Regions from separate parts of the Bacillus carboniphilus genome, predicted to be linked through region 1. Evidence: riboswitches for the same ligand, from Rfam matches in the RefSeq annotation. Region 1 holds a riboswitch; each other region holds the start of a gene.

What was found. A riboswitch is a leader RNA that binds a small molecule or an ion and turns the genes downstream of it on or off. The one in region 1 is predicted to bind thiamine pyrophosphate.
Region 2: another riboswitch for thiamine pyrophosphate. It lies ahead of tenA (thiaminase II); the one in region 1 lies ahead of LC087_RS01685 (FAD-dependent oxidoreductase).
Region 3: another riboswitch for thiamine pyrophosphate. It lies ahead of thiC (phosphomethylpyrimidine synthase ThiC); the one in region 1 lies ahead of LC087_RS01685 (FAD-dependent oxidoreductase).

The regions. Positions count from the first base shown of each region.
Region 1 is NZ_CP129013.1:324,109-334,396, reverse strand. It holds gene fabI (enoyl-ACP reductase FabI) at 1-152, opposite strand, end outside; gene thiD (bifunctional hydroxymethylpyrimidine kinase/phosphomethylpyrimidine kinase) at 416-1,225, opposite strand; gene LC087_RS01705 (ThiF family adenylyltransferase) at 1,267-2,271, opposite strand; gene LC087_RS01700 (thiazole synthase) at 2,268-3,041, opposite strand; gene thiS (sulfur carrier protein ThiS) at 3,038-3,244, opposite strand; gene LC087_RS01690 (FAD-dependent oxidoreductase) at 3,241-4,026, opposite strand; gene LC087_RS01685 (FAD-dependent oxidoreductase) at 4,010-4,951, opposite strand; TPP riboswitch at 5,053-5,186, opposite strand; gene LC087_RS19530 (potassium channel family protein) at 5,234-6,034, opposite strand; partial or broken gene LC087_RS19525 (cation:proton antiporter) at 5,991-7,096, opposite strand; partial or broken gene mgtE (magnesium transporter) at 7,252-8,614, opposite strand; gene prpE (bis(5'-nucleosyl)-tetraphosphatase PrpE) at 8,923-9,654, shown strand; gene LC087_RS01665 (RluA family pseudouridine synthase) at 9,932-10,288, opposite strand, start outside.
Region 2 is NZ_CP129013.1:442,249-452,536, reverse strand. It holds gene LC087_RS02325 (GntR family transcriptional regulator) at 1-52, shown strand, start outside; gene LC087_RS02320 (ATP-binding cassette domain-containing protein) at 49-936, shown strand; gene LC087_RS02315 (hypothetical protein) at 917-1,654, shown strand; gene LC087_RS02310 (hypothetical protein) at 1,651-2,334, shown strand; gene LC087_RS02305 (cold-shock protein) at 2,567-2,767, shown strand; gene thiM (hydroxyethylthiazole kinase) at 2,804-3,613, opposite strand; gene LC087_RS02295 (energy-coupling factor transporter transmembrane component T family protein) at 3,633-4,433, opposite strand; gene LC087_RS02290 (ABC transporter ATP-binding protein) at 4,458-5,906, opposite strand; gene LC087_RS02285 (ECF transporter S component) at 5,923-6,504, opposite strand; gene tenA (thiaminase II) at 6,533-7,201, opposite strand; TPP riboswitch at 7,313-7,415, opposite strand; gene LC087_RS02275 (C45 family autoproteolytic acyltransferase/hydrolase) at 7,569-8,567, opposite strand; gene LC087_RS02270 (ABC transporter ATP-binding protein) at 8,720-10,288, shown strand, end outside.
Region 3 is NZ_CP129013.1:2,541,516-2,551,803, forward strand. It holds partial or broken gene LC087_RS12940 (b(o/a)3-type cytochrome-c oxidase subunit 1) at 1-448, opposite strand, end outside; partial or broken gene LC087_RS12945 (cytochrome c oxidase subunit II) at 449-918, opposite strand; gene LC087_RS12950 (cytochrome c oxidase subunit 2A) at 941-1,105, opposite strand; gene LC087_RS12955 (Crp/Fnr family transcriptional regulator) at 1,438-2,160, opposite strand; gene LC087_RS12960 (glycosyltransferase family protein) at 2,270-2,713, shown strand; gene LC087_RS12965 (DUF423 domain-containing protein) at 2,719-3,090, opposite strand; gene LC087_RS12970 (DUF2179 domain-containing protein) at 3,521-4,066, shown strand; gene LC087_RS12975 (DUF4181 domain-containing protein) at 4,086-4,487, shown strand; gene LC087_RS12980 (DUF5327 family protein) at 4,526-4,777, opposite strand; gene LC087_RS12985 (potassium channel family protein) at 4,802-5,791, opposite strand; gene LC087_RS12990 (uracil-DNA glycosylase) at 5,814-6,476, opposite strand; TPP riboswitch at 6,720-6,834, shown strand; partial or broken gene thiC (phosphomethylpyrimidine synthase ThiC) at 6,944-8,695, shown strand; gene LC087_RS13000 (hypothetical protein) at 8,902-9,414, opposite strand; gene galE (UDP-glucose 4-epimerase GalE) at 9,619-10,288, opposite strand, start outside.

The DNA.
Region 1 (10,288 bases):
TGTCTTACAGATTTTTCTAACCTTTCTGTAGCATACGTAAAAATTATCCGTGCACCAGCATTATGTAAAGAACGTGCGATTCCCCAAGCAATACTTCGTTTATTAGCAACACCCATGACAACAATATTCTTACCTTCTAATGAAAGATTCATTGCAATCCTCCTATATTTAATTTAAAAAAATATATAAATAGGTTCTTATTTAGCTTGTGGTTTTAACCGGTGTCCAGCTTCATCGCCCAGCAACTCAGACGCACATGATGTGCAAACGTTGACGTTCCTATTTTACCCTTCGTTGCTAAAAGGGCGTGCGCTTGAACTTTTCTTATTACATGTTATTAGAACCTAGTCTTAATTATATCATTGATTTTTCTTAAAGTAAAAAGGAACATACAATGCCGTATGTTCCTCTTATTTCAATCGATTTTTTTCATATGGTAAGCCCAATGATTTGTTGGACCATGCCCTGAACCAAAATGAAGTGTATTCTGAATCGCCTCTTGTATATAATTTTTAGCAATCTCAGTCGCCTCGACAATCGAAGAACCTTTTGCAAGACACGCAGTTAAAGCTGCTGAAAACGTACAACCAGTTCCATGGGTATGTGGAGTGTTTACACGCTCCCCTTCAAAGTAATGAAACTCTTCTCCATCATATAAAAGGTCCACTACTTTTTGGTCATTTGAATCATGCCCACCTTTTATGATGACATTTTTAGCTCCTAAGTTATGAAGAGCTTTCGCAGCTTTCTTCCGATCATCTAAACGTTCAATTTTCATTCCAACTAACGCTTCAGCTTCAGGTATATTTGGGGTAATGACGCAAGCTTGAGGAATAAGCTTTTCTTTCATGCTCCTTACAGCAGTTGACTGCAAAAGAGGTTGTCCTCCTTTAGCAATCATCACGGGATCAATCACTAGTTGCGTTATTTTGTGTTCTTTCACTTTTGTGGAGACTAATTCTATTACTTCTTCATTAAAAAGCATACCCGTTTTAACCGCATCAGGGCGCAAATCTGTTGCAACGGCATCAATTTGTTTAGAGATTCCTTCTAAAGCGAGAGGATAAATCCCCTGAACACCTGTTGTATTTTGGGCCGTAACAGCCGTAATGGCAGTCATTCCAAATACGTGAAACTGTTGAAATGTTTTTATGTCTGCTTGTATTCCAGCTCCCCCACCAGAATCTGATCCTGCTATTGTTAACACTTTTTTTATTTCATTCATCCCTGTAATATCCCCATTTCCTCTTATTCATTTTAATCTGTTCAACCAATCCATTTATGATAAAACGTTTTCGCTTCGTGTATATTTTTTGTCCCATGAATTAAAGCTCTTCCATCTTGAAATAAAACAATTCGATACGTATCGGTGGAAAATGATAACAAATAATCATTGATAATAAGCTTATGAACATGAGGTTTAATCCTTTTGGCTATTGTTTGTAAAGGAAGGGGATTTGACCGAATCTGTACAGTATCTCTTCCACAAAGAACCGCTGTTTTCGATGTTTGCTCACCTTGTAAATATGGATAAGTTGGCGTTCTTCCACACGTTTCACAATGTTCATCCTTAAACGAATCAAAATGCATGGATGTATTTTGATTTGACCATAAATCAAAGGAAGTAATCGTGGAATCAATACGCTCTCCCACCATCCATTTCAATGCTAAAGTCGCTTGATGAGCTGCAACCACTTGGACGACTGGGCTAATGACACCTCTCGTCTCACAGGTAACTCCCTGCAAAGGGAGTTCTTTTAACAAGCAATGCAAACAAGGAGTCTTTCCTGGAATTATAGCAAACGTCATCCCATAACTGCCTACGCACCCTCCATAAATCCATGGAATCTCTTTTTTAATAGCTAAATCGTTTATTAGAAATCTAGTTTCAAAATTATCGGTTCCATCTATAATCAAATCAACATGACTGACTAGTTTTTCTGCGTTATGAGCCGAAAAATCATCGACAACCCCAGTAATTTTGACATGGCTATTAATTTGACTTAAACGTTTTTCAGCAGCAATAGCTTTAGGAAGATGGTCCTCAACATCTCGTTCACTATACAACTGTTGACGTTGAAGATTTGAGTAATCCACGTAATCTCGGTCAATAATCGTTATTTCCTTTACTCCTGCACGAACGAGCATTTCAGCATTTGCACTTCCTAATGCCCCAGCACCGACAAGTAAAATTCGTGTCGAGCTAATTTGGTTTTGACCTATTTCTCCAATAGGATCAAATAACATTTGTCTAGAATAACGCTCCATTATGAAGTGAACATCCCTTCTGAAGGACTACTTGGACGAGCATAGGTTTTCTTTTCGATACGACCAGCTTCGAAGCTTAATCTTCCAGCTTCAATGGCTAATTTCATCGCCTTAGCCATTTGCACAGGATTCTTTGCTCCAGCTACAGCAGTGTTCAAAAGTACACCATCAGCTCCTAATTCCATGGCAAGTGCGGCATCAGAAGCAGATCCGATACCTGCATCTACGATAACGGGAACGCTCGCTTGGTCAATAATGAATTGTAAGTTTAATGGATTTATAATCCCTTGGCCCGAACCAATAGGAGAAGCTCCTGGCATTATGGCATGAACACCTAATTCCTCTAGCCTTCTCGCTAAAACAACATCATCGTATATGTACGGTAAAACAATAAATCCTTCATCTAATAGAATTTCAGATGCTTTTACCGTTTCAATTGGATCAGGTAACAACGTTTTATCACAGCCAATCACTTCCACTTTAATCATATCGCAAAGCCCTGAAGCTTTAGCTAAGCGCGCAATTCGAACGGCTTCTTCTGCCGTTTTAGCTCCTGCTGTATTTGGAAGCAACGTATATTTATTCAAATCTAACTTTTCTAGTAGGTTAGGCTGTGACTTTTCAAAAATATCCATTCTTCTTACGGCAAATGTTAATATTTCTGTTTTGGATTCTGTTACAGCTTGATATTGTGTTTCAAAATCGGGGTATTTCCCTGTCCCTAATAATAACCTTGAATGGAATTGTTTATTTTCTATTTTTAATATTTTCATCCTCCTCCTACGAAATGAACGATTTCTATTCGGTCACCATCAACAATTGGTTGCTGTGAATATTTTTCTTTACTTACAACTTGTTCATTCTGTTCCACAATGGCTATTTTTTCGCTTATATCATAATGTTGCAGAAGCTTACTTATTGTTAAATTGTCTTCTGAAATTTCGACCTCTTGCCCATTTAGCAATAGTTTCATCATGTAATCGCCTCCTTCTTAAAACGTTCAATGGAAAATTCCTTCTTAAATTGATCAAACTCACCTGTTTTATTTACTATCATTTCTTTCATGAGTCTCCCTGTCATTGGGGCAAGTAATATCCCATTGCGATAATGGCCTGTAGCAAAATACACATGATCATGGTCAGGGTGTTTTCCAATAATCGGTTTATGATCCTTTGTATCCGGCCTTATTCCATACCAACTATTGATTAATGTTGCAGAGGTCAATTCTGGTATAAGGTTATACGCTTTTGATAACAACTGTTGAACAGAATGAGTAGAACAGCCATCTGTCCAATCTCCCGCTTTTGACGAAGCTCCAATAATCATTCTGCCGTCCCGTTTAGGCACAATATAACAATCCTCATAAAATAGTGTATTCGTACATAGCTTTCTCTTCGGCATTACGGATAAGCATTCCCCTTTTACAGGATGCATTACATTTGATAACCCTAACTTCTCAAAGAAAAAACCGCTCCAAACTCCAGATGCGATCACAACTTGCTTCGTCTGAAAAATTCCCTTATCTGTATGAATTTCAACGTAATCTTCAACTGGTTTTACATCCATTACAGTTGTTTCATCAAAAGTTACGGCACCTAGTTGATAAGCTCCGCGTCTAAAGGCGAAAAGAAGATTTACCGGGGAAACATGACCATCGTTTGGCATAAATACTCCACCATGTATACTCTCTGATATACATGGTTCACGACGGTTGATTTCCTTATAATCATGCCAAGCAATCTCAGAATACTCTTGCACCCAATCCTTTAAAGGAATCCCTTTCTTGCTCCTGTAACGATAAACGATACATCCCCGTTTGGACATGTTCAATATCAATACCTGTTTCTTCATATAATTCTTCTGATAAGAGCGGGAGTAAATCTCGACTTTCTCGACAAAAGTCATAAAAAAGATCTTGCTCTTCATTTTCCGTATGGACACCTAACATTCCAGCAGCTGCATTGGTTGCTTGTGATTGAAGTTGACCGTTATCAAATACTACAACTTTAAGCCCTTCTTTAGCTAGTTGATAGGCAATCGACTGACCGATGATTCCTCCACCAATCACACCTAAATCAAAATTCAATGAAGTTCCCCCTCTTCCTTTCAAAAGTAAAATGGCGGAAACAGGATCGATACTTGAAAAAATAAAGGACCTTACGGCAACTCCAGCCACTTTCTTTTGATTAATTTTTGGAATAGATTGATGATCAATCCCACCTATCGCAAATATAGGGACGGTACTTATTTGAACAATTTCTTCTAAAGACTGATTCCCTTTTCCCTTCTTTCCTGGCTTACAGGATGTTTTAAACACATTCCCATAATATAAATAATCAATCTTTTCATTTAGTCGATTCCTTGCCTCTTCTTTACTATGTACTGAGACCCCTATTGTAAAATTTGGATTTATTTTTTTTGCTTCTTCAACCTGATAACTATTTATAGGTAAATGAATTTGATTAATTCCAAATTCCATTGCAATATTGAGACGGTGATTAATAATCAACTTCTCTTTCTGCACACCTCTCTCTAACAGCATATTAAGTAAAGTTCTCCATTGTTGATCTGATTTCTTTTTCTCCCTAATTTGAATCCCATCTACTTTTTGGCTAATGTCTTCTATTTTCTTTGCCAATTGGGAAACAGGAAGACGATCATCAGTTATCGCGTGTATAAGCATATTGGCTTGACTCACTATCCTTTATTATGAGTTGTTTGTCAAAAACATAAAAAAACCACTCTCTGAAAAAAGAAAGTGGTTTTGTAAACGCTACATAAAGAAACGTACACAAACCACTTCCCTACGCTGGTATAATCCAGAATCAGGTTCTAAGAGTCTTAAAGTTTCACTTTAATCTCAGCCTTTTATATGTACATTATCGTACTTTTTCCTAAAGGCTCCCCTAGCAGTTTTATTTATGATTAGTTTAATAGTATCATGAATGATCAATTTTTCAAGCAATCAGTTTACGAACTCAAGCTCTACCTTTAATTCATCTACATATTCCCGTGAACCAGTGACAATTAATCGATCTCCAGCTTTTAACTCTGTGTCACCATGAGGAACAATCGAATCATTCCCTCTAAAAATCCTGACAAAAATAATGTCTCCTGTAAAAGGGAAGTTTCTTAAGTAAATTCCATCGTAATTATAATTATTCATGTTAATTTGATAAAGCGTTGTTTCTTCATTTTGAAGAATTCTCATCACACTTGGCGCTTCAATAAGAGCTCTTAAAAGGGTCTTAGTTGATAACAATACAGAGAACACATCTATATCATGCTCTTTTAAGGAATCAGCTAAGCTTGGAGAAGCCACACTTGCGATTACTCGTTTTACTCTATTTGTTTCTTTCGCATATATGGCAATCTCTGCATTTCGATCTTCATCGCCAGTCGCAACTACTAAAATATCAGCTTTAAATATATTTAATTCTTTTAACGTAGCTAAAGAATAATCGGATAGCTCCTCAATTTTAAACACGGATTCCACAATTTTTTTATCTATTTTATCTTGACGTGTATGGAAAACCGTTGTTTCAAAAATGTTTTTATTGAGCTCTCTTGTAACAGGTAAAGTCATCTGGTTTGCACCAATGAAGACAACCTTTTGGCGAGCCTCCGTTACCTCTTGTTGTGGGAATATCTTCTTAAATCCGATCGGTGATATAACACTTGATATGACAGCAACTAAAATAAGTGCACCAGACATATTTTCATCAATGACATTTATTCTTTCTCCAATCGTCGCCGCTGCAATCACAAGTGATAAGGTTCGACGTCAACAAAAATCCTGCTGCAATGGTTGTTCGATTATCATACCATCTGCGAATAAAATATACAGGAACTATTTTTGACAGAAATAAAGCTAATAACAGCAAAGGAATTAAGGTAAGCATTTTTGGTTCAGATAACAAACTCCAAACATCCACTCTACGCCCACCATCACAAAAAAGATCGGGATTAAAAAGCCATATCCAAACGAATCTAATTTTTGAACTAACTCTTGATTTGGAGATAACAACGAGACTAATACTCCCGCTAAAAATGCACCAAGTATGTTTTCTGCCCCTACACTTTCTGAAATTCCTACTAACAAAATTATTAGGGTGAAAACAGCTCGTGTACCAATTTGAATGGTTCCCTTAGACATGGACTCTACAAATGAACGATTTTGGAATTTTTTCCCTACAAGGAACAATACAATTCCTGCACCAAACAAAACAAGTAACAGCCAAGTATTGTTATCTCCACCTCCATAAATGGATACAAAAACAGCTAATAAGATCATTGTCGCTAAATCTGCAATAACTGCAACAAGTAAAATAATTTGCCCTATGTTGGTTTTCATAATGTGTTCACTTTTTAAGGTTGGAACAACAACCCCTAAAGAGATCGTGGAAATGATTAATGTCATTAAAAACCCATTATCGATATAACCGGTCCATACAAATAAGTATGATAAAAATAAAGAAATGATAAAGATCCCTACGAAAACAATGGATGCTACTAAAAATGCGTTCGGTGTATCTTTACCATTTGGCAACTTTTCTCGTTGTTTACCTTTTTTCGCAAAGGCGGTAAAATCAATCTCCAAACCACTTAAAAACATTAAGAATATAAACCCTAGCGTGGAGAGAGTTTCAAGCCATGTATCAGGATGAACAATATTAAAACCACTTTTCCCAATAATTAATCCCATAATTAATTCAGCTACCACGACTGGGATAATATTTAATTTCAGCCGATGAAGTATAAGCGGTGTTAAAAATGCAATTATAACAACAATAACAAGTGATGTAACAGAAGCTTGACCGTGTTCCATTCACTTACCTCCTTCTCAAAAAAACGTTCATTTGTTATGTAAAAGGTGTGAAATCCATTTCACTACATTAAAACTGAAAGTAAAATTTCGTTCACCACCTCAATTTATTTTAAATACTTTCATAACATCCTCTGTATGAATATACAATATTGCAATTATAGTAGCAATTGATTTATAAAAAAAGTTGCTAAACCAAAATAAATAATGATACTAATGATATCATTAATAGTTGTAATAAATGGTCCTGAAGCAACCGCTGGATCCACTTTAAAACGATGCATGATCATTGGCACAACAGACCCTGCAATTGTAGCCACTATTAAAGTAAGGAAAATAGAAGTTCCAACTAAAATTCCTAAATAGAAGGAATCTTGCCATAAGAAGATCACAAGAGTCACTACAATACCACAAACTCCCCCCAGTAATAAACCCGGTACCAGCCTCTTTCATAAACAATTTCCAAAAGCTATCCCTTTGCTCATCTCCTATCGTAATTCTCCTGACAGCAACAGCTAATGATTGAGTTCCTGTATTTCCTGCCATCCCGGCAATTAGTGGAATAAATACCGCTAGCATAGCAACTGATTCTAACGTCTCTTCAAATTGACCAATAATACTCGCATTAAACATTCCAAGAAAAAGTAGTATGATTAGCCAAGGTAACCTTTTTCTCGCAGCAACCCAAGCACTTTTGTCATAGGCGTCAACATCAGGAACACCCGCTAATTTTGAATAATCCTCTGAAGCCTCTTCTTCTATAACATCAATTATGTCATCAACTGTTATAATTCCTAAAAGATGCTGCTGAAAATCCACAACTGGAAAAGCTAAAAAGTCATAATCCTTCATTTTTCTGGCTACTTCTTCTTGATCGTCAGCAACGGATACATAATAAACCCTGTCACTCATAATATCAACAATCATCGTTTCATCATCATAAACGATTAAGTCTCTCAATGATATAACACCTACAAGCTTTTCCTCTTCATCTACGACGTACACATAATAAATGGTTTCAGCTTTCGGTGCTTCATTACGTAGTATTTGCATGGCAGAACGAACCGTTTGATTAGAATGAATGGCAATATATTCAGTTGTCATAATACTACCTGCGGTAAATTCCTCATAATGCAGAAGTTCACGAATCTCTTTTGCCGATTCATCTTGCATGAGTGATAAATAACTGGCTACCTGGTCTTTATCAAGCTCATTTAAGACATCAACTGCATCATCCGTATACATGCTAGAAATCATCGCAACAGCAAAATGAGGATCCATCTCTTCTAAATATAGTTTATATGGGTTTTCATCCTCTTCAATATTTTGAAAAATATCCGCCATTTCTTCTGGGGATAAATAATGATATAGACGAATTCTATCACTTTTTATGAGTTTTAAGAAAAATTTTGCTTGGTCATAAGAATGGAGTTGTATAAACTCTTCACGAAAGGGATCTATTTGTTCATTTCGTAAATATTCTTTTAAAGCTTTTTCATCAAAGACAACTTGATCCTCCATAACTTAACCTTCCTTCCAATTACTCTATACTTCATTATCTTAACAAAAAGCCCAGGGTTATGTCTGTAATAATAGTAATAAGAAAAGAGGAAGCGCCCGTTTAGCCACTTCAAATATTCTATATATGATAAATAAAACATTAGAAACCCGAGAAAATCAGGATATCATTTTTTGTAGATATTTTGTTTTTTAAAGTCTTATTCTCCCCAAATTTTTGATGATTTAAGAATTCAATAAGGCAATATGATGGAAATTTAGGGCATTATAATTCGTATACTATTCAATTACAAGGACGAGGAGCTGATCATATGGTAAAGGTAGATATTATAGGTGATATTCATGGATGTTATGAGGAATTTTCCTTACTCACAAAACAAATGGGGTACACATGGGATCGTATTCCCATTCATCCAGATGGAAGAAAATTAGCTTTCGTTGGAGATTTAACAGATCGAGGACCAAACTCAATTAAGGTGATCGAAGTAGTAACTGAGCTTGTCAAAAGAGAGCTTGCCTTTTATGCACCGGGTAACCATTGTAATAAACTATATCGTTTTTTTCTTGGAAATCCAGTGCAACAAAAGCATGGACTTGAGACAACTGTCGCCGAATTTAACGAACTAAAACCTATTCGCCAAGAACATATTAAAGAAAGTTTTATCCAATTATATGAAGAGTCGTCTCTTTATCATATTTTAGATCATGAAAACTTAGTCATTACACATGCTGGAATTTTGGAGAAAGACATCGGGAAAAAGAATAAACACATTGAAACCTTCGTTTTATATGGAGATATTACAGGTCAGATTCTAGAGAGCGGTAGACCAGAAAGAAGAGACTGGGCAGTTAATTATCAAGGAAAGCCGATGATTGTTTACGGTCATACCCCTGTTTTGGAACCACGTGTGATGAATAACACCTATAATATTGATACTGGCGTGGTTTTTGGAAATAAATTAACTGCCTTTCGTTACCCTGAAAAGAAATTTATGTTTCAAAAGGCTATTAGCATGCCTTATGATCCTACAAGATTCTCATAGAGGTTGTTCAAAAAGTCATGAAAAATTACTGTCGAATAACTTTGTTGTCTCGCTATTCCAAGCTCCGACGCCAGGATTGGCTAGCACGATCGTTGTCCCTAGGATGGGGACGTCTTTAGCTCGTGATCCCTTTCCTTGCCGTACACTGTGGTGCTTCGATGCCCAGGACGGGCTAGCGCAGGCGTTTTCACAGGACGTGACTGAACTTAGCCTGCGTTCCTTTAAGCAGTCGCCTCGTTCTTCTCGGCCCTTTTTCCCCTGCTTTTTGAACACGCACTCATAACAAATATTTTATATCATCGGGAATGTCCGTTTCAAAATAAAGTGTCTTTTCTAAAATAGGGTGAAAAAACTGTAAACTCTTGCTGTGCAAAGCTTGCCTTAAGATCTTCGTTTTCTCACCACCATATAACGTATCTCCCAATAAAGGATGACCCATTGAGCTCATATGCACCCGAATTTGATGGGTTCGTCCAGTATCAAGTGCTAACTGAACGAACGATCGATCATGAAATCTTTTTACTACTTTATAATAAGTAACAGCATGCTGACCATCTGGATGTATGCATCGTTCAATGATACTACCTTCCTTCCTTGCAATAGGAGAATCAATCACATCGAAGTCTTTTTCTAT
Region 2 (10,288 bases), 120 kb from region 1:
AACATTAATACAGATTCTTAGAGAAGAAATGAAAAGGGGGTCAGAAAGGTGATAAAATGTAGAAATCTAGTAAAAACATACGGATCAAACAAAATCTTAAACAATCTTTCTTTTACAATTGAAGGAAACAAAATAACTGGCATTATCGGAAGAAATGGTGTAGGAAAAACCACCTTGTTAAACATCATTGCAGGTCACATAAAAGAAACAAGTGGTGACATAAACGTATTTTCAGAGAAACCTTTCAACAGTTTAACCGTTTCAGCAAATACGATTTTTGTTGATGAAAATATGACGTTCCCTAAAACGATTCCTCTTGGTGAGGTGTTTGATTGGGGCAAACGCTTTTACCCCAATTGGAACCATTCACTATCTAATCGATTACTTGACTACTTTTCTTTTAATTCAAAACAATATCATCATCAGCTTTCAAAAGGAAAAACGAGTACGTTTAACTTAATTTTCGGTTTAGCTTCTCGTTGTCCGCTGACCATCCTTGATGAACCTATGACTGGAATGGATGAATCCGTTAGGAAAGATATGTATCAGGTCATGGTCAAAGATTTTATCGCTTTTCCACGTACGATTCTTATATCAAGTCATCATTTAGATGAAATTGATAACCTTATTGAAGATGTTCTCCTTTTAAAAAAGGGGCAAGTCCTTCTTCACCAACCGATTTCAGAACTAACAGAATGGGCTGGAGGAATTAAAGGGCCATCCGAAAAAGTGAAGGAGTTCCTAAGCGGAAAAGAAATATTGTTTGAAAAAGAACTAGGAAAAAACACACTTTATGCTGTTGTAAAAAATAACCAGACCTTACAACTAAATTTAGACTCTAGTTTAGAAATCTCTAGCGTGAAAACCAGTGATTTATGTGTATATTTAACGAATGAAACTAAAGGTGGAATTGACGATGTCTTTTCAAATAATTAGTTTACTAGAAACAATAAAAAAACAATTCCTTTTCAAACTAAAGGCAAATATCGATGCATTTAGTTCATTAATTCTCGTTCAATTAGTGGGCATCCTTTTTTCATTAAATGGTGTAGCTAGCTCAGGAAGTGGTGGAGCATATTACAATCTCTATGTTAGCTACTATACAGCTGATATGGTGATTATTTTTACGTTTATATGGGCGTTTATCATCGCTTTAACAGTAACAACGAGACCTTATCGTGCCCAAGACTTCGTATTCATCACAAACCGGTTCACAAGCAACCTTTCTAATCTTCTTTTTATACTCATTTGCTGTCTAATCGGGAGCATCACCTCGATTCTTTCAGGAAACTTATTAAAGCTTATTGTTTATTTTTTTATTAACGATCAATTCGTAAATGTACATGCTACTTTTTTAGAAGGGTTAGTCACTGTTATTGTTCTCTTTTTCTATTGTGGATTAATCAGCTCGATTGGTTATTTAGTCGGCTCGATTGTCCAACTTCATAAAATGTTCGCCTTCATGATCCCTATTGTTTTTTTCGGAACGCTATTTTTATCTGCGAACGATGAAAATTCGATCATGGCTAACACCTTTACATTTTTTATGAAGGAAACCAATAGTGGTTTATTGATCTTTAAAATTGTCATTGTAGCCTCTGTCCTATTCAGTGTTTCCTTTACGATTATCAACCGATTGGAGGTAAGACGATGAATTCATTTATTTGGGCTCAACTCATCACTTTTTTACTAGTACTTGGTATTATCATTGGCGTTATTCATTTTTTTAAAAAATCCACCATTTTCACATTAAAGGCAACAAACTATTGGATCCTTGCTTACGTTGTTGTAATAGTCGCAAGTACGTTATATATGACATTCTTTTTTAACAACGAAGTAAACAAAAGTGAGATCTCCAATACTGACTTTGAAAAGGATTATTCAGCTTTAGAAAAGGGAAACATCGATAAGTTGAAAGAAGAACACTTAAAAGACACATTCGTATTTACCAATTACCAAGAAAAATCATTACACATTGATTTTTCCGAATATTATGCTGACATTTTTGTTGAAAGAAGTACTCAACATAAGGATTTAATTGAAGGGTATCTCTTTTTTGGTTATCTAACCAAGAATGGATATGATTTTTCTAAGTATGTAAAACCGTATCAAGTGAAAATAAGGGATGGTAGGTTGATCATTGTTCCTCAGCATCTTGAAATTGAACTTTCTTTAGGCAGCCTACCTTTTCCTTCAAGACAAATATCAGAAAAAACGTTAATGGATCACTCAGAACAATATGAACGAATGGATATTCAAAGCATTTATTTAATTGTTCCTGCTGATCTTACCATTACATCTAGTGATAATGTTATGATCCAATATATCAATTAGGTAAATCCCAAGTTTCAACTGTATGATTCAAAATTAGATTGATCATTTCAATAATATTTTTTCCACTAGATGTTTCTTTTTTTATATTTGTATGTTAAGATGAATATACTATTGGCGTTCGGAATATGATGAGTGATAGCAGAAATACTTTTATGTAATTTTGTCTAGAATGAATATGTAAGAGCAAGAATAGTAATATTTTGTGCTTAATGGCACTAGGAGGAAATTTTTTATGAACACTGGTAAAGTAAAATGGTTTAACTCAGAAAAAGGTTTTGGATTTATCGAAGTTGAAGGCGGTTCTGATGTATTCGTACATTTCTCTGCTATTCAAGGCGAAGGTTTCAAAACTTTAGAAGAAGGTCAAACAGTTAACTTCGATATCGAAGAAGGACAACGTGGACCACAAGCTGCTAACGTAGTAGTAGCATAATTTATTAACCCCCTTCACTAAGAAGGGGGTTTTTCATTACCTTTTTTCTTCAATTAAAACTCGATTATATAGCTCAATCTCATCTATTTGCTCTAACTGATTTAAAAATTCAACTTGAAAACTGCCAATCCCTTTCCTCCCCTCTTTTTCAAAGGCTATTTCCGCCGCTACTGTGTAAAAACCAACCGCCGCAGCTGACGCTTCTACCGTATTTTCTTCTACCGCACAAAAGGCAGCAATGACAGACGATAACAAGCAGCCTGTCCCAGTCACTTTTGTTAAAGAGATATGACCGTTACTCATAACATACGTTGTTTCTCCATTTGTAATGACATCATCTTTCCCTGTAATCACAACCGTGCAGTTTAACTGCTTAGCAGCTTTTTTGGCTAAAGAGCTAAGGTCTTGAGAACCACTACCCGCATCTACTCCTTTTATTTCCCAAACTTCATCAATGACATTTGCCACTTCAGCGACATTTCCTCTTAAAAGAGTGATTTGAACTTCACTCATGATACGTTTGGCCGTCTCTGTTCGATAGGGAGTCGCTCCTGCACCGACGGGGTCAAAAATAACAGGAATCCCCTTTTTATTTGCTGCTCTTCCTGCTAAAATCATTGCTTCTACATCTGTTTCATTAAGGGTGCCGATGTTTAAAACAAGTGCTCCTGCAATCTTAACCATATCTTCTACTTCTTCTTTCGCATAGGCCATTACAGGTGACGCACCAACTGCTAACAATCCATTAGCCGTAAAATTCGTCACAACCACATTTGTAATGTTATGAATAAGCGGACACTGTTCTCTTACCTTTTTTAAGGTAAAGGTTATTTGTTCGTTGTTCATTAGATTTTCTCCTTTATAATTAATTATTTCTCACATCCAAAATATCAAAATATGGAAATTGTTGACTAGACATATAGGCAAGTGAAACCATCACTACAAAATAGAACACAAACACTACATCGTACTTTGAAAAAGAAATCTTATAATAATAGGTTCTCTCTTTGACTTGTGAAAACCTTTTTGCTTCCATCGCAACCGCAATTCGATGGGCACGTCTAATACTTTGGGACAACATGGGGATCGAAAAGGCTTTCAGTTTCTCATAAAATCCTTTGATTCCTTTCTTACTTTCTACTCCACGAATCCTCATGGCATAGCGTATCGTTTGAAATTCCTCAATCATAATCGGAATTAATCTTAAACCAGCCATAAAACTGTACGCATACTTTGGCGGAAGCTTTAATTGTTGCATCAATGAATAAAATAAATAAACAGGCCTCGTGGTTAATGCAAATGTCACACCTAAACCAGCAAAGGTTAATGCACGAAAACCAATATGTACTCCTCTAAAAAAACTTTCTTCTGTGATATGGATGAGTCCCCACTTAAACCAAGTGGTTTCACCTTCTCCAAATAAAATCATGGACATTGCCGTTGATATAAATATGAAGATAAAAGGAATCATAATTATGAGCACTCTTTTTATCGGATGACCTGAAAAACAGAGAAAAAGAATAAATGTAATGATCGTAAAATTTATCATATAGTTAATGTTATGAATAAACAGCACAAATAAAAACAGGACAACCATCGTCAGCAGTTTTAAGCTAGGGTTGATTTTATGAAGCCACGTTTCTTTATATGTAAAGTCAAATTGCACTGTCCTATCACCTCCAATCCTTTGTTACTTTTCCTTTTCTTTTCTAAAATAGTCTTTTGGATCTCCATCAAAAACAAGTGTTCCTTTCGAAATTTCCCACACTCTCGTTGAAAAGTGTTTAACGATTTCCATGCTATGTGTCACCATAATGATTGTCGTTCCTCTTCTTTGCCAATGTTCAATCATCTCTAAAATCGCAAACGTATTTTTCGCATCTTGCCCAAACGTTGGTTCATCTAATAAGACTATCTTTTGTTCTTTAATAATCGCTGCTGCTACACTAAGTCTTCGTTTTTGTCCCATGGATAACTGATAAGGATGTTGATTTTTTTGTTCATCTATTTTAAATTCATGAAGGAGCTTATTCGTTTTTTCTTCAACAAATATTTCATCATGCTTTTCTAATCTCAATGTAAAAGCGACCTCGTCAAAAACAGAGTTTGTGACAAATTGAAACTCGGGATTTTGAAAAACAAACGTCACTTGGTCGGTTAATTTTTTTATATTTTCTACTGTCTGTCCTTCAATGGAATAATCACCTGACGTTTTCACTAGCTTCATAAGGGCATGAAGAAGTGTACTCTTTCCAGCTCCATTTTCCCCAATAACCGTAATCCATTCTCCTTTTGTGACAGCTGCTTCTTCTATATCGATTTTTACTTTTTTCCCACGAAACCCTTTAAAATTTTTTAATGATATTTGAGGTTCCTCGGACTGGTCGTATGATAGTGATTCTCTTGATTCGATATAATCATCCCAAACACCCGGATACCAAATCCCTTGGTCAATGATTTCTTCTTTATAATTAGACAAGATCTCTTGTTTAGGTCCGTCTGCCATGATTTCTCCATTGGCATTCATTAAAATGATGCGATCAATAAAATCTAATACATGATTTAAGTTATGTTCCACAACGATAACGGTTTTATCCTCTGTAACCGATTTAATCGTCTCCCACACTTGCCTTGTACCTTTTGGGTCCAGCATAGCCGTTGGTTCATCTAAAAAAAGCACTTCTGGCTCAAGCGCCATAACAGAAGCAATTGCAAGTCTCTGTTTCATTCCTCCTGAAAGGGTTTGAATTGATGTGTGGAGATTTTCAATATCAAGACTGACCATATTGATATAATGTTTAATTTTTTCGTTCATTTCTTGACGAGGAATCTGTAAGTTTTCTAAAACGAAAGCGATTTCTTCATCCACAAAAGGCATACAAAATTGCGTGTCTGGATCTTGAAAGACGTAACCCCATGAATTTGGGATTGTTTGTTTTTCAACTTTGATTGGCACCTCAATCGAATGAGGAATCAAACCTGACAACACTTGTAACAACGTTGATTTTCCGCACCCTGAAGGACCTAATATTAATACTTTTTCTCCTTTAATAAAAGAAGAGGAGACATCTTTAAATAATAAAGATGAACTCCCTGGAAATTTGAGTCGTAAATCTGTTACACTAGCTTCTTTTGACATGCTATACACATCCTAATTATTTCTCTAATGCATCATAATCTTCTTTCGATGCAGGTCGAACAAGATTCGTCACACCTGTTGCTTCCAATGCTTTAACAAGATAATAGGCAAACACTCCAGCAATGAGTACCGATCCAAGTAATCTTGCACCTACTAATAATAATAAGTTCCACGTTTCTAAACTAGTAATATAACCTTGATAATAATCCCCAATTAATGAAGCAACCCCTGATGCAAACGCTGCTATAGAAACGATCATAATATCGTATCGTTTATAACGTGCTGCCGCAAAAACAAGTTCAGCAAACAGTCCCTGTAGAATTCCATATACTAAAACCGACAACCCAAATTCTGATCCTGTAATAAATTCTGCAGAGGCAGCTGCTGTTTCTGCAAGTAAGGCAACACCGGGTTTACGAATGATTAAAAACGCAACCGTTGCGGCAATAAACCACATACCATAGATTAAGTCTTCAATATGTAAACCCATCGGCTTTACTGTTGCCCAAAGCGGGCCCCATAATTTATAAACGATTCCAAAAACAATTGCAATTACGATGGTTACTAAAATATCTGTTAAATTTAATCCTTTTTTCATCTTTAAACACCTTCATTCTTTTCTCTCTTTATTGATTAACTAACCATGTTTCTTTTTGATAAGCCATTTCCCAAAACATGAGCTCATATTGACTACTAATCATAAAATGCTCTTTCATTCTTTCCTTATCTTCTTCTGAAGCGTTCTCAGCAATCTCATCTAATAGGTGAAGTACTTCTTCTACAAGCTGACGGAACCAGTCTCCACCATATGTTGCAATCCACTCTTGGTAAATAGGTTCATCTGGCTTTTTATCAGCAAGGTTTTCCCCGATTTCATAGTATAACCAATAGCAAGGTAATAATGCTGCAATCGTATCACCGATTCGCCCTGTAAAGGCAGATCGATACATGTGAGACGTATAAGAATAAGCCGTTGGTGCAGGTTTAAAGTTCGCTAGCTCACCCTTTGTCACACCTAGCTGCTCAATAAAGTTTTTATGAAGTGATAATTCTGCTTCACTTGTCCCAATCGCATGAGAAGCTAAACGACTGGTCATATGTAAATCTTTCGCTTGCGAAGCAGCAATCGATTGAACTCTGGAAAAATGATTTAAATAATACGAATCTTGTAATACATAATATTTAAACCGATCAAGAGACAACGTTCCTTCTCCGAGCTCTTTCACAAACGGATGGTCAAAACTAGCTTGCCAAATGGAATCGGCTTCCTTTCTCAATTGTTTTGTAAAGCACATCATTTAATCGCCACCTTACTGTTTTTTAATCGTTTCACTAGGAGGTAAATGTAAAAAGAATATTTTGCCAATAAAAAACCACTCTACGAAAGAGTGGGAAATAGACATACCAAGTCCATTCATCCACTTTCCTACGCTAGTATAATCTAGATCAGGTACAAGGGTTGAAGCAACAGCTTCTCTCAGCATTTCATATGCACCCCTAGTGGTAAACGATCATATTTAATTCAAAATAAAGATTACTATACTTTTTGATTGAATACAAGAGATATATTTTTTAAGAGGAGTAAAAGCTTAATATAAATGAAGTGTCTTTGCTACTTGTTCTCCATTGGTCATCATTCTTTTCTCAAATCTTCATCCCTTATCAACGAGTTATGATTCCTGTCAGTTCAGATAGAGTCATATTCTCTCCCTTAACCCAATTATCAAAAGGAATCACAATCTTCTCTCCATTGGCTAAACAAGTTGTAATTGTTTTACTTTTATACTCGTACATAATCGTATGTAACGTACCAAACAGTTCATCATAGTATTTAAAAAAGAAAGGAGATTCTTCCTTACGAAATAAGTCAAACACTTCGTTTGCGTTCATATTCTGATCCTTGATTTCCTCAAATGAATCAAGTCTTTTAGTAGAGAGTTGGATGTTTTCGCGATTATAATGTGTTAACTCTTGATGCTGAAAATGATTGACACAAGGTAGCCTATCTACTGCTTCTCTCACCATTACTTTTGTTGGACTCGCTTCAACAACCACTTTCATACCAGTTGAATCTGCAATTGAAAAATTGTAACAGGCGGCGTGCGGAATCTCCTTTAATAAGTCGATTGCTTCTTTAGCGGATCCACATCGATCTAACACCATCCGAACGGCAGCCCAAGCAGAAACTTGAGGTTGATAATCTTTAAAGCTAACAAAATGTAACCCTGCCACAACTCCTTTCTCATTGACCCCATCGTGACGTCCTAATAAACTTAAATTATAACCAGCAGATGCAAAAGTCTCGTCTTGTTGAATAAGAGAGAATATACCATCATAGTAATCTGGAGAGAAATCATAGTTCCTCACATAAAAGTCGTGAGTCATTAAAGCAGAACAACCCATCACAGAAAGCTTCGGTACTGCAAATCCACTGTATAAGGAAGCTGCTCGTTCATAAGGTATTTCAAGTCTTTCAGCTATCCCCTGTAGCTCTTCAATAAAATGTGGAGCAAATGTTTCATACACCTTTTCCATTTCCTCTATGTTGATAGTAGGAACTTCCCCTTGTAAGTGTGTATATTCCACATACTTTCGTGCTACCTCTTGCCCTACATGGTATGCACTCCCTCTACTTTGAACGATTTCAACTTGGTATTCCACTATTTACCCATCCCCCTTTAATATCCGTTCATTCTTTAACAATTTTATACTATAACTCTAAAAAAATTCAAACGAGTTGAATATTTTTACTCTAACCGTGTCTTTTATTATAATTAAGTTTTAAGTGAAATCATAAAAGGTAGGAGGTCACGATGAAAAGAATATATCAATACGTCCTAAACCATAAAGTTTCCATGTGGATCGCCTTATTCCTTATGGGAATTGAACTCTTAGTCGAGTTAAGTCAACCCATTATTATGGGGATTATTATAAATGAAGGAATCATCGAAAGAGATATTCAAGCGGTTTATTTTTGGGGAAGCATGCTATTTGCTTCTGCCATACTTGCTTTTATTGCAGGAATCGCCAACACTTATTTTTCTTCTCAAGTAAGTCAAAATGTAGGCTTTCACATAAGAAAAGATCTATTTCATAAAATTCAGTATTTACCCATTGAGCGGTTTAGAAATTATAGTGAATCAACCTTAATCACTCGAGTGACGAACGATGTTAGTCAAGTGCAAGCATTTGTATTCATTTCTTTACGAATCATGCTACGGGCACCCCTATTTATCATTGGATCGCTAATCTTAGCCATCATTGTTAACGTTAAATTAGGAATTCTTTTGTTATTGACTGTCCCATTTCTATTTTATTTTATCATACATATGTTAAATAAAGGGATTGATCTTTTTAAAAAAGGGCAAGTACAAGTCGATCACGTCAATCATGTTCTCCAAGAAAATTTAACCTCGATAAAATTGATTAAAGCTTTCTCTAGACATGCATTCGAGAGTAAAAGATTTCAATCAGCTACAGACAATTTGATGAAAGTGAATCGAAAGGCTCTAAGAGTTATGGAAGTGCCTATGCCGTTATTTATGTTAGGAATGAACTTGACTATCATATTTATCTTACTTTTAGGAACAAATCAAGTGGATGCAGGTACAACCAATGTCGGAGATGTAGTGGCTGTGATCAACTATGGAACGAAAATCATGTTCTCTTTTTCGCTCTTTTCTTTTCTCTTACTTTTTTACTCTAGAGGAAGAGCGTCAGCTAATCGAGTGGATGAAATCTTAAATGAAAAGGAAGAAGTAACTCCCACTCATTCGTTTCAAACGATGAATAAAATTCATCAGTTTTCATTTGAGCAAGTCTCATTTAGTTATCCAACTAGCCAAATGGATCAATTGAAAAACGTAGCTTTTAACGTTAATGAAGGAGAAACAATTGGAATTCTTGGTTCTACAGGATCTGGTAAATCGGCCATCTTTGAGCTTATCATAAGCATGTATCAACCTACCCAAGGAACCATAACTATAAACGGAACAAAAATGAATGCAATGCCACTACAACAAATAAGAAGTTTAATGAGTATCGTTCCACAAGAAAATCAGTTATTTTCAGGAACGTTAAAGGAAAACATTCGCTTTGGAAACCGTTTTGCAACCGACGATGACATCATACAAGCTTGTAAAGATGCACAAATACATACCTTTATCGAAAGTCTTCCTGAAGGGTATGATACGTATTTAGGTCAAAAGGGGATATCACTGTCAGGAGGGCAAAAGCAACGACTATCGATAGCCCGCGCCCTCGTTCGAAAGCCTTCCCTCCTACTTCTTGATGACAGTACGAGTGCGTTAGATAGCCAAACCGAGAGTCGATTTTTAAAATCGTTATCTACAATCAATTGTATAACGATTATAATTGCTCAA
Region 3 (10,288 bases), 1.4 Mb from region 1:
AACCACTGAACCAGCTTCCAACCACTAAAAATGTTAAAGCGATATAAAAGTAAGGTGAAGCTTGCAAAGGTGCATAAAAGGTATATAGAACCGTAGCTTTATTTAATACAATCATAACAGTAGCCATGGTTGTACCAATGGTCATTAAAATAAAGCCGATCCAACCAGATCTTCTAGAGAATTTAATTAACTCTCCTGATGTACGACTTACACATGCAAATAAAAAACCAATAATAAAGAATGTTGTGAAGACAAGGCCTAATAACACACCATGTGCCGTAAGTAATTGGTAATACCCTATTCCAGCTGGTAGTTCTAATTGTCCACTTCGAACAAATGTCTGTAATAAACCTGCAAGCGCCCCAATAAATAAGGCAATAAATGCAATTGCTATATGAGATAAAATTAACTTCGAATCTTTAGGACTTACTCTTTCCGTTACGTTCATTTATTCCACCACCTTTATTTGCGCACTCATGACTTGGTGTCCATTTCCGCAATATTCATTACATAAAATTAAGAAATCCCCTGTCTCATCAAAGGTGTGTGTTAATTGATTTATATGTCCCGGTGTAATCATCATATTAACGGTTGTCCCCGCTATTTCAAAACCGTGAACGACATCCTTACTTGTTACGATGAATGTTACTTTTGCTCCTTTAGGAATTTCCACATCACTTGGTAAGAAAGCAAAAGCTTGAGAAACCATCACAAGTTCGTATTCATTTTCACCAACCTTATGTAAACCTGGGTCATTAAATGGAGTAATGTATCGACTTTTTCAGGATCAATCGTTTCATCTTCACTTGGAGGTGTATGTCCTTGCGCAAAAGCACTAATTCCTAATATAAATAGAAATATGACCAATGTTGTAATTCCAAACCCAAGCCAAATCTTTTCATACTTATACATATGCATCTTTTGTCATCCCCTCTCTACTCTATGTTCTTGTTACAAATAGATAATAAACACCTAACCACGATATAATAATCACAAGACCTACAAACAGTACAGAAATAAAAGCACCTTTTAATTCAGGTTCATTTTGACTTTCTACTTTCACTTGTCTTTGTGTTTCCTTTTGTGGAACTACTCCATTTGTCATACGTCATCCACCTTTCAAAACAAGATTGTACTACCAGTTTATAGCACTATGACCTAACTTAAATGTGATTATCATCACACAATCACCTAAATAAATGTGAAATAAATGTGAAAACTAGAAAGGCGGAAGCGCACGTTTAGCGACGAATGATAAGGAACGTCAACTAAGTGTAGTCACGTCCTGTGACAAACGTTGACGCTAGCCCGTCCTGGGCATCGCACGTCCTGTGGCTAACGTTGATGCTAAAAATAAAGCCTAAGCGTACAGGTAACGACAGAACAATTTTTCACAAAAAAAGCACCCTCATGTTGGATGCTTCATTTTAGTTGAATTTAGATTCTACAAATCTCAATAGGACAACCTTCACAATGGCATATTTTTTTTAACTCCTCTAGATCTAAAATCGTAATTTTTCCAGTATTCACTTCAATTAATCCATCTTCTTTCAATGTCTTTAACATTCTATTGACCGTTTCTCTTGTGGCACCGATCAAATTGGCTAATTCTAGATTCGTAAATTTCTTTTTAATAAAGACCTTGTTGTCTTTTTTTTCACCATAAGTATTCCCAATTCGAATAAGGGTAGAGGCAAGGGCACCGTTTTTCCCGTAAAACATTAAATCACGTAACTTCAATTGGGTAAAACGTTGCATATAGCCCATCCATTTCATAAATTCAACTGCCACATCACCATTTTGCCAAATTAACACTTCTAAATCTTGTTGCTGTATGACGCCAATCTCACAATCTTCAGCTGCAATTGCATTAAAAGACGTTAGTTTCTCTTCTGTATGGTCAAATTCACCAAATAAATCGCCAACACGAAAGACATAAAACGTGAGGTCTTTTCCGTCATCCGTCATTTTAGTTAAATTGACCGTTCCTTTTTTGACAAAATAGATTTTGTCTGCTTCGTCGCCTTCCCAATAAATATTAGAGCCTTGTTTAAATTCATGCTCATACATATAGTCCCCCAGTTTTTCCAAGGTACTAGTTGATAACAAGGTGGTATTTCTTGTATTTGAAGCTTTTTCACAAATCGGGCATATTTCCATAATTTATCCCTCTTTTTTAAAAATTAGTCGTTGTGATTAATGTAACAGATTAACAAATTTATATAAGCTATATTGACAACAAGACATAGAATAAAAGGAGGCGTTCCACATGCTTTCAGGCGTTATTATCGCTGATCGACCTCTTGACATAAATTTATTACTATCAGAAAATGCTAAAGGAAAAATAATTGATCTCTACATTGAAACCATGACCTCTATTTGCGATGAAATCATCATAGTATGCCCAAACCCCATGCAAATCGTTGGCCATGTACCTTCAAATGTACGCCTTATTACAGCTTACTATAAAAACGCCTCACCTTTAGGTAGTATTCATGCGGCATTAAGCTTATCCAAAAAGCCCTACGTTTGGTTAGTAAGAGCAAGTCAGAGCGAGCCTTCATGCGTCATTGCCTTAAACAAGCTTCAAAAATTGCAAGAAAAACAAGTCACACCGTCCATAAATAAAATTTCTTTTCCTATAGTATGGCCTGTAACTTTGAAGCATACGTTAGAAAACCATTTAAAAAAATATCAACGCTATATTCAATAGTTGCCTTATAAATACTTAACTACTGCTACAATAAGTAAAACCCAAGCCGCTAAGAAGGATATTCCTCCTATAGGTGTAATCGCTCCTAAAACCTTTATTTGTGTAACACTTAACACATATAAGCTTCCAGAAAACAAGATAATTCCGATAAACATCAGCCATCCTGCTGATGTTAAGGAAGTTACTTGTGAAACCTTACCACTTACAAGAGCGACGACAAACAAGCCCATTGCATGAAACATTTGATATTGAACAGCTTTTTCCCATGTGTTCAAATACTTATCTGGAATTTTCCCTTCAAGTCCATGTGCCCCAAATGCGCCTAATGCTACAGCTAAGAAGGCATTAATTGCTCCTAATATTAAAAAAAAGTTCATTCTCTTTATCCCCACTTTTTTATTTAATCTTACCGCAATATGATGTTAAATCCAATCCCTTCTCATATATTTACATCTATTCACTACCAAATATTTATTGAACATCGTTTACAAGATAGTGTACATTTGTTTAAAATGGAGAGAACTTTTTGTATTCTCAAAAAGGGGGATGACCTTTTTGAGATTTTATTTTTTAAAGATAAGAATGTATAAACTTTGTCCTTTATAAGAAGGTGCTAACATTGCTGTCTAGCTCCAGCGCCTAACCACTCGAGGTCATAAGTCACGTAGAACAAAAGATAAAGAACACCTTTCTTTTCTCCGCGCCTTATGCTTGTCGTGGCTGAGCAAGGCGCTTGCGCTTTTCTTATAGAATGCACTCATGTATAAACAATCTCTTATAGAGTAAAACAATATGGAGGTGGAAAAATTGATAGATATTTTACTAATTTTACTTTTGCAACTTGTTTTTGTTCCTATTTACACATTAAGGACCATTTTCCTTGTAAAAAACGTAACCATTCTTGCTGCACTTTTAGGTGTAGTAGAAATGCTCATCTATGTGTTCGGCCTTTCGCTTGTTTTTAGTGACGACGCAAGTGTCTTGTCTATGATTGTGTACGCAGTTGGGTTTGGCCTAGGAATTCCTTTAGGGACAAAAATCGAAGAAAAGTTAGCGATTGGCTATATCAATGTTACAATTAATACAATGGATCGAAACCAAGAACTTATCGACACCTTAAGGAGTAATGGCTTTGGTGTAACGATTTATGTTGGCGAAGGTCGAGATAGTAGTCGCATTAGGATGGATATCCTAACAAAAAGAAATAAGGAAAGTAAGTTAATCGATATGATCGAGCAGTTTGAACCGAGAGCCTTTATTATCTCCTATGAACCAAGAACCTTTAAAGGTGGCTTCATATTAGAACGTATGAAAAAATCAAATCGAGGGAAGGCAAAGAAAAAGAGCGAATAACATAGGAGGTAGCACCCTTTTGATTTGGGTTTTAGTTATTATTTATCTTATCATTTTCTTAATTACATGGTTAGTTGAAAAATTAATCAAGAAAAGATTTGACTTAAGCAAAAAAAGAAAATACAACAAACGATTTAGTAGGGAACAATTTTCTACTGAAATGAAGATATTAAGTATTTGGAGCATTTGTGTACTCCTTGCGAGCACGACCATCGATAGTATTAGCAGGAAACCGTTACTTCCCATTCCCATGTATTTATTAATTGCAATTTTCTTCAGTATACTCAGCACTTATCGAGGGTTAATGGTCAAAAAGCATGCGCCAAGTTCAAAAGAGTATTACCTTGATTTTGCAGCAGCTATTTGGGTTCCAATTGGAACCATCTTGTTAGCAACTACTACGCAATGGATTCTGGGCTAAGAACGAAATGGATTCCTCATCGAAGGAATCCATTTCCTTTAAAAATCAAATATAGAATCATTGCTTGAATTTTCGGATGGTGTCACAGTCTCTTTTGGCTTTGCTCCCATCATTTTGGCTAATTGTTGCTCACTTGAGGTGTGAACCTGCTCGGATTGACTATTTTCTAATATGACATTACATAACGACCGAATCGTCATGATATGAGATTGTATATCTTTTTCTGATTGTCTTGCTTTTGTTAACTCTTTCTCCATCTCATTTAAAATACTTGAAACGGATATGTTCATTTTTTTCACCTTCTTACTTCATTTTTAAGCATCCATTTCTAGTTTTTTGATGTCCTCTCTTTCACCAAAAACGAAAATTATATCCTTTTCCTTTAAAACAAGTTCAGCCGAAGGATTATGTAAGACTTTCTCTCCTTTTTGAACCGCTAAAATCGTAACTCCATATTGATCTCTTATTTTATTTTCAGCTATGCTCTTATTAATAAATGAACTCTGATGAGATAAAATAAGTTCCTCAATATCTAATTTTGTTCGATTGTTAACGAATATCGTTTCGACATATTCCGCACTTTTCGGTTTTAAGATCGACATGGCCATTCTTCTCCCGCTTATCGATGTCGGGTTAATTACCACGTCTGCTCCAGCTCTTTTGAGTTTGTTTTCAGATTCCAAATAAGCCGCTCTCGCCACAATATGGAGGTCTTGATTGAACTCTTTAGCTGATAAAGAAACAAAAACGTTATCTGCATCCGTCGGAAGTGTTGCAATTAAGCCTGTTGCCCGTTCAATACCTGCCCTAACTAACACTTCATTAATTCTAGCATCACCGTTCACATACAAAATGTCTTCATCCATTGTTTCCAAAACGTCTTGATTGTTTTCAATAACAACAACTGATTGATTTTCGATATGTAACTGATTATACACCTGTCTTCCAACTCGACCAAATCCACATACAATAATGTGACCTTGTAAATGCTCAATTTGACTCACCATTTTTTTTCTCCTTAATGACCGTGATAATTCCCCTTCCAATATGAGCGCTGTTACTGCTCCGATGGCGTAGGTAACAATTCCTATACCCATAGGAATAATAAACAAGGCAAAGATTTTCCCCGCTTCAGTTCGAGGGACGGCGTCACCATATCCTACAGTTAAAACCGTAATAGCTGTCAACCAAAGGGCATCAAAAGTCGAAATTCCTTCCGTCAAATAAAAACCTACTGTTCCAAATATGATGACCGAAAGCATACTTAACGTGGCGTACATCACATGCCGATACCGTTCAATCATAATGCTTCACTCCTCTGAGTACTTACCAGTCAATCGGTGTTTGTCCCGTCTCTTTCAAGTAAGCATTTGCTTTTGAAAATGGATGACTTCCAAAAAAACCACGGCTTGCTGATAACGGACTAGGATGGGGAGATTCTAGAACAAAATGTTTATCTTTATCGATCATTTCCTTTTTGTTTTGTGCATGCTTTCCCCAAAGAACAAAAACAACGGGGGAGTTCTTTTGATCTATTAACTTAATCACTTCATCCGTAAACCTTTCCCATCCTTTATTTCGGTGAGAATAAGGTTCTCCTTCTCTTACGGTTAAAACCGTATTTAATAAAAAGACTCCTTGCTCTGCCCAGTTCAATAAGCATCCATCCTTAGGAAAGGGGATTCCTAAATCATTTTCTCTCTCCTTGAAAATACTTCGTAATGAAGGAGGAAGCTTTATCCCTTTTTTCACAGAAAAGCTAAGACCATGAGCTTGATTCGGTTGATGGTAAGGATCCTGTCCTAAAATCACCACCTTTACCTTCTCGAGTGGGGTTGCTTTAAAAGCTGTAAAAACCTCATCCTTTTGAGGGTAAATCATTTCCGTTTCATATTCATGCTTAATAAAAGTCATTAATTCTTGATAATAGGGCTCTTCAAGTTGTCGTTTAAGGTGTTGAAACCAATCATTTTCTATTTCTAAAAACATAACAACGTGCTCCTTCCTCTACAACCATCATAAAGGATTTTGGACTCGGCGTCATTTCGAGAAAAAGTCTATTAAACCCAAAAAGCACAACCAAGTAACTCCTGTTACCAGTTAAAAAGATAAGCATTTTTTTCAGTTTATTGAATACTCTTTAAGGAAACCTATCTAAATATCAAAAATCTACCTTTACACTTGTTATTATATCCAATTATGCTATAGTATTGTAAGCAACCAATAAAATTAGGAATCTACTAGGGGAGCTCTGATTGCAAGAGCTGAGAGAAGAACGATGCAAGTTCTTTGACCCTTCGAACCTGATCTGGCTCATACCAGCGTAGGGAAGTAGTGGGGCTTTGTTTATCATGATGACAAAGCTACTATTACATACTTACTGAGAGGATGACGCCCTATGTCATTCTCTTTTTTTGACCCAGATATCCGATTCCAAAAATTAAGGAGGAATTTAGATGTCAAATTGGAGTTATCAATTTCCAAACAGTCAAAAGCAGTATAAAAAAGGAAGCAGAGAAGATATTCAAGTTCCCTTACGGACCATCAGCCAAGAAGATACAGACGGAAGCTTTGGCGTTTCAAAGAATCCACCCGTTGAAGTATATGATACAAGTGGACCATACAGTGATCCTCATTATTCAGTCGATATTGAAAAAGGATTACCTAATCTTCGTTCGAACTGGGTTTTGGAACGTGGAGACGTAGAATCCTATCAAGGACGCAAGATAAAGGCAGTAGACAATGGCTATCAAGAAGGGGATCCGCGTTTCAAACAAGAGACACCTTTTAAAATAAGGAAACCACTCCGAGCAAAAGAAGAACAATCCGTCACACAAATGGCTTATGCCAAAAGAGGAATCGTTACTCCTGAAATGGAATATGTCGCGATCAGAGAAAATATGGACCCTGAGTTCGTTCGAGAAGAAGTCGCCAAAGGAAAAGCCATTATCCCATCAAATATTAATCACCCAGAAAGTGAGCCAATGATTATTGGACGAAACTTTCACGTTAAAATAAATGCAAATATAGGGAATTCTGTTGTATCCTCCTCTATAGAAGAAGAAGTAGAGAAAATGACATGGGCAACGAGATGGGGCGCTGACACACTTATGGATTTATCTACAGGAAAGGATATCCATACCACAAGGGAATGGATCATTCGAAACTGCCCTGTTCCTGTAGGAACCGTTCCTATTTATCAAGCATTAGAGAAAGTAAACGGGATCGCCGAAGACTTAACATGGGACGTTTACCGTGATACGTTAATTGAACAAGCAGAACAGGGAGTCGATTACTTCACAATCCATGCAGGTGTCCTCCTTCGATACATTCCAATGACAGCAAAAAGAACGACAGGGATTGTATCAAGAGGGGGCTCGATTCTTGCCCAATGGTGTCTCGCTCATCACAAAGAAAATTTCATCTATACGCACTTTGAAGACATATGTAAAATCTTAAAGAAATACGATATCTCCGTTTCATTAGGGGATGGGCTCCGTCCTGGCTCCATCGCAGATGCCAATGATGAGGCTCAATTTGCTGAGTTGAGACGCTTGGAGAGCTGACCAAAATTGCCTGGAAGCACGATGTTCAAGTAATGATCGAAGGTCCTGGTCATGTTCCCATGCACCAAATCAAAGAAAATATGGATAAACAGTTAGAAATATGTGATGAAGCTCCGTTTTACACGTTAGGGCCGCTAACCACCGATATTGCGCCTGGTTATGATCATATTACATCAGCCATTGGTGCTGCTATGATTGGATGGTATGGAACAGCCATGCTCTGTTATGTGACGCCAAAGGAGCATTTAGGACTTCCGAACAAAGAGGATGTCAGAGAAGGAGTGGTTACCTATAAAATTGCTGCCCATGCTGCTGATTTAGCGAAAGGACATCCAGGGGCTCAAAAAAAGAGATAACGCCCTTTCAAAAGCCCGCTTTGAATTTAGATGGCATGATCAATTTAATTTGTCTCTTGATCCAGAAAAGGCCCGTGAGTATCATGATGAAACGTTACCAGCAGAAGGAGCAAAAACAGCCCACTTCTGTTCTATGTGTGGACCTAAATTTTGCTCTATGCGAATCTCTCATGACATCCGGGAGATGGCACAAAAAGATGATAAATCTGTAGAGGAAGTCATTGAAGAAGGGTACAAAGAAAAATCAAAGGAATTTGTTCAAGATGGCTCACGAATATACTACTGATGTAACTGAACTTCAGAAGCAAATTAAAGATCTTGAAAATGAAGTGAGTAGCCTAAAGAAAGAGATCTCCTCTATACAGCAGCAATGTCAGCATAGCTTTTTTGAAACACCGCATATGCGAAGGTGTTATAAGTGTATGAAAACAGAATCCCTTTACTATTAATGCTCACATAAGACTCTCGAGGTATTTCAACTCTTGAGTCTTTTTAAAAAAACCACTTTGTCGGGAGCAAATATGTCCATGGAAGGGTCATGATCGCAATCGTGATTGATACTCTTCTCCTAACCTTTATATCTGGAATAATGTGTTTGAATGTATATTTATGATTAAACCAATAGATAAAAAAGCTCGCAACGCCCATGGCAAAGACTATAATGACGACGGCGAGAGGATGACTGAATGGATCGTAGGAAATCGCCGAGGCTAGTTCGTAATAGTCAAAGAAAACCCCATCCAAAAAGGTTACAGCAAGCAATACCAACATTCCTATGAAATCCGATAAAAAGCCAAACAGCCAAACCTTTCCTATGCTGTTATTATAAAAATCCTTCACCCCAAAATACAGCTTTGATATTTTAAATAAATAAAAACAAACGAGAATAACGATCGAATCAATAAGGAAGTTTCCAATTAACGAAATAAAAATAACAGGTGGGGAAAATAATACGAGCCAAATCGGGAAAATGACATTATATAATTTAACCTCTTTCCATTTCATCTCTTGCTCTCTCCTTTAAAACTAAATAGTATATCAAGTTAACATATGTGTAATTTTACACTAAAGGTCACTTTATTTCAATGCTTTTCTGTAAAAATAGCCGCAAGGAGAAAATCACTGTCCATACTTATCTACTCAAAATACTAGAAAAATAGAAAAAGACGAACCCTTAAAAGAGTTCGCCTTCGTCTTGTTTATTTATGATTAATTTTCATATCCATCAGGATGATTTTGAAACCACTGCCATGCGCTCTCGATGATCGTTTCCATTTGTGCATATTTAGGGTTCCAACCAAGTTCCGAAATCGCTTTTTGTGAGGAGGCCACTAATTTAGCTGGGTCTCCTGCTCTTCTAGGTGCCACTTCAGCAGGTATTGGATGCCCAGTTACTTTTCTAGCCGCATCAATCACTTCTTTTACTGTAAAGCCATTGCCATTCCCTAAATTATAGGTCGCACTCTTACCGTCAAGACGTAGTTTTTTAATAGCTAATATATGAGCATTAGCTAAGTCTGTGACATGAATATAATCCCGAATACAAGTGCCATCATGTGTATCATAATCATCTCCATAAATCATGATCTTTTCCCGTTTTTCTAATGCCACTTGAAGAATGATAGGGATTAAATGTGTTTCTGGACGGTGATCTTCTCCTAAAATCCCCTTCATATGGGCTCCTGCAACATTAAAATAACGGAGGACCACATAGTGAATACCATAAGCATTTTCTGCCCATTTCAACATTTTTTCTACCGTCAGCTTTGTTTCCCCATATGGGTTTGTTGGTACTGTCGGGTCACTTTCCAAAATCGGAATATTTTTAGGTTCTCCATACGTTGCAGCCGTTGAAGAAAACACAATTTTCTTTACTCCA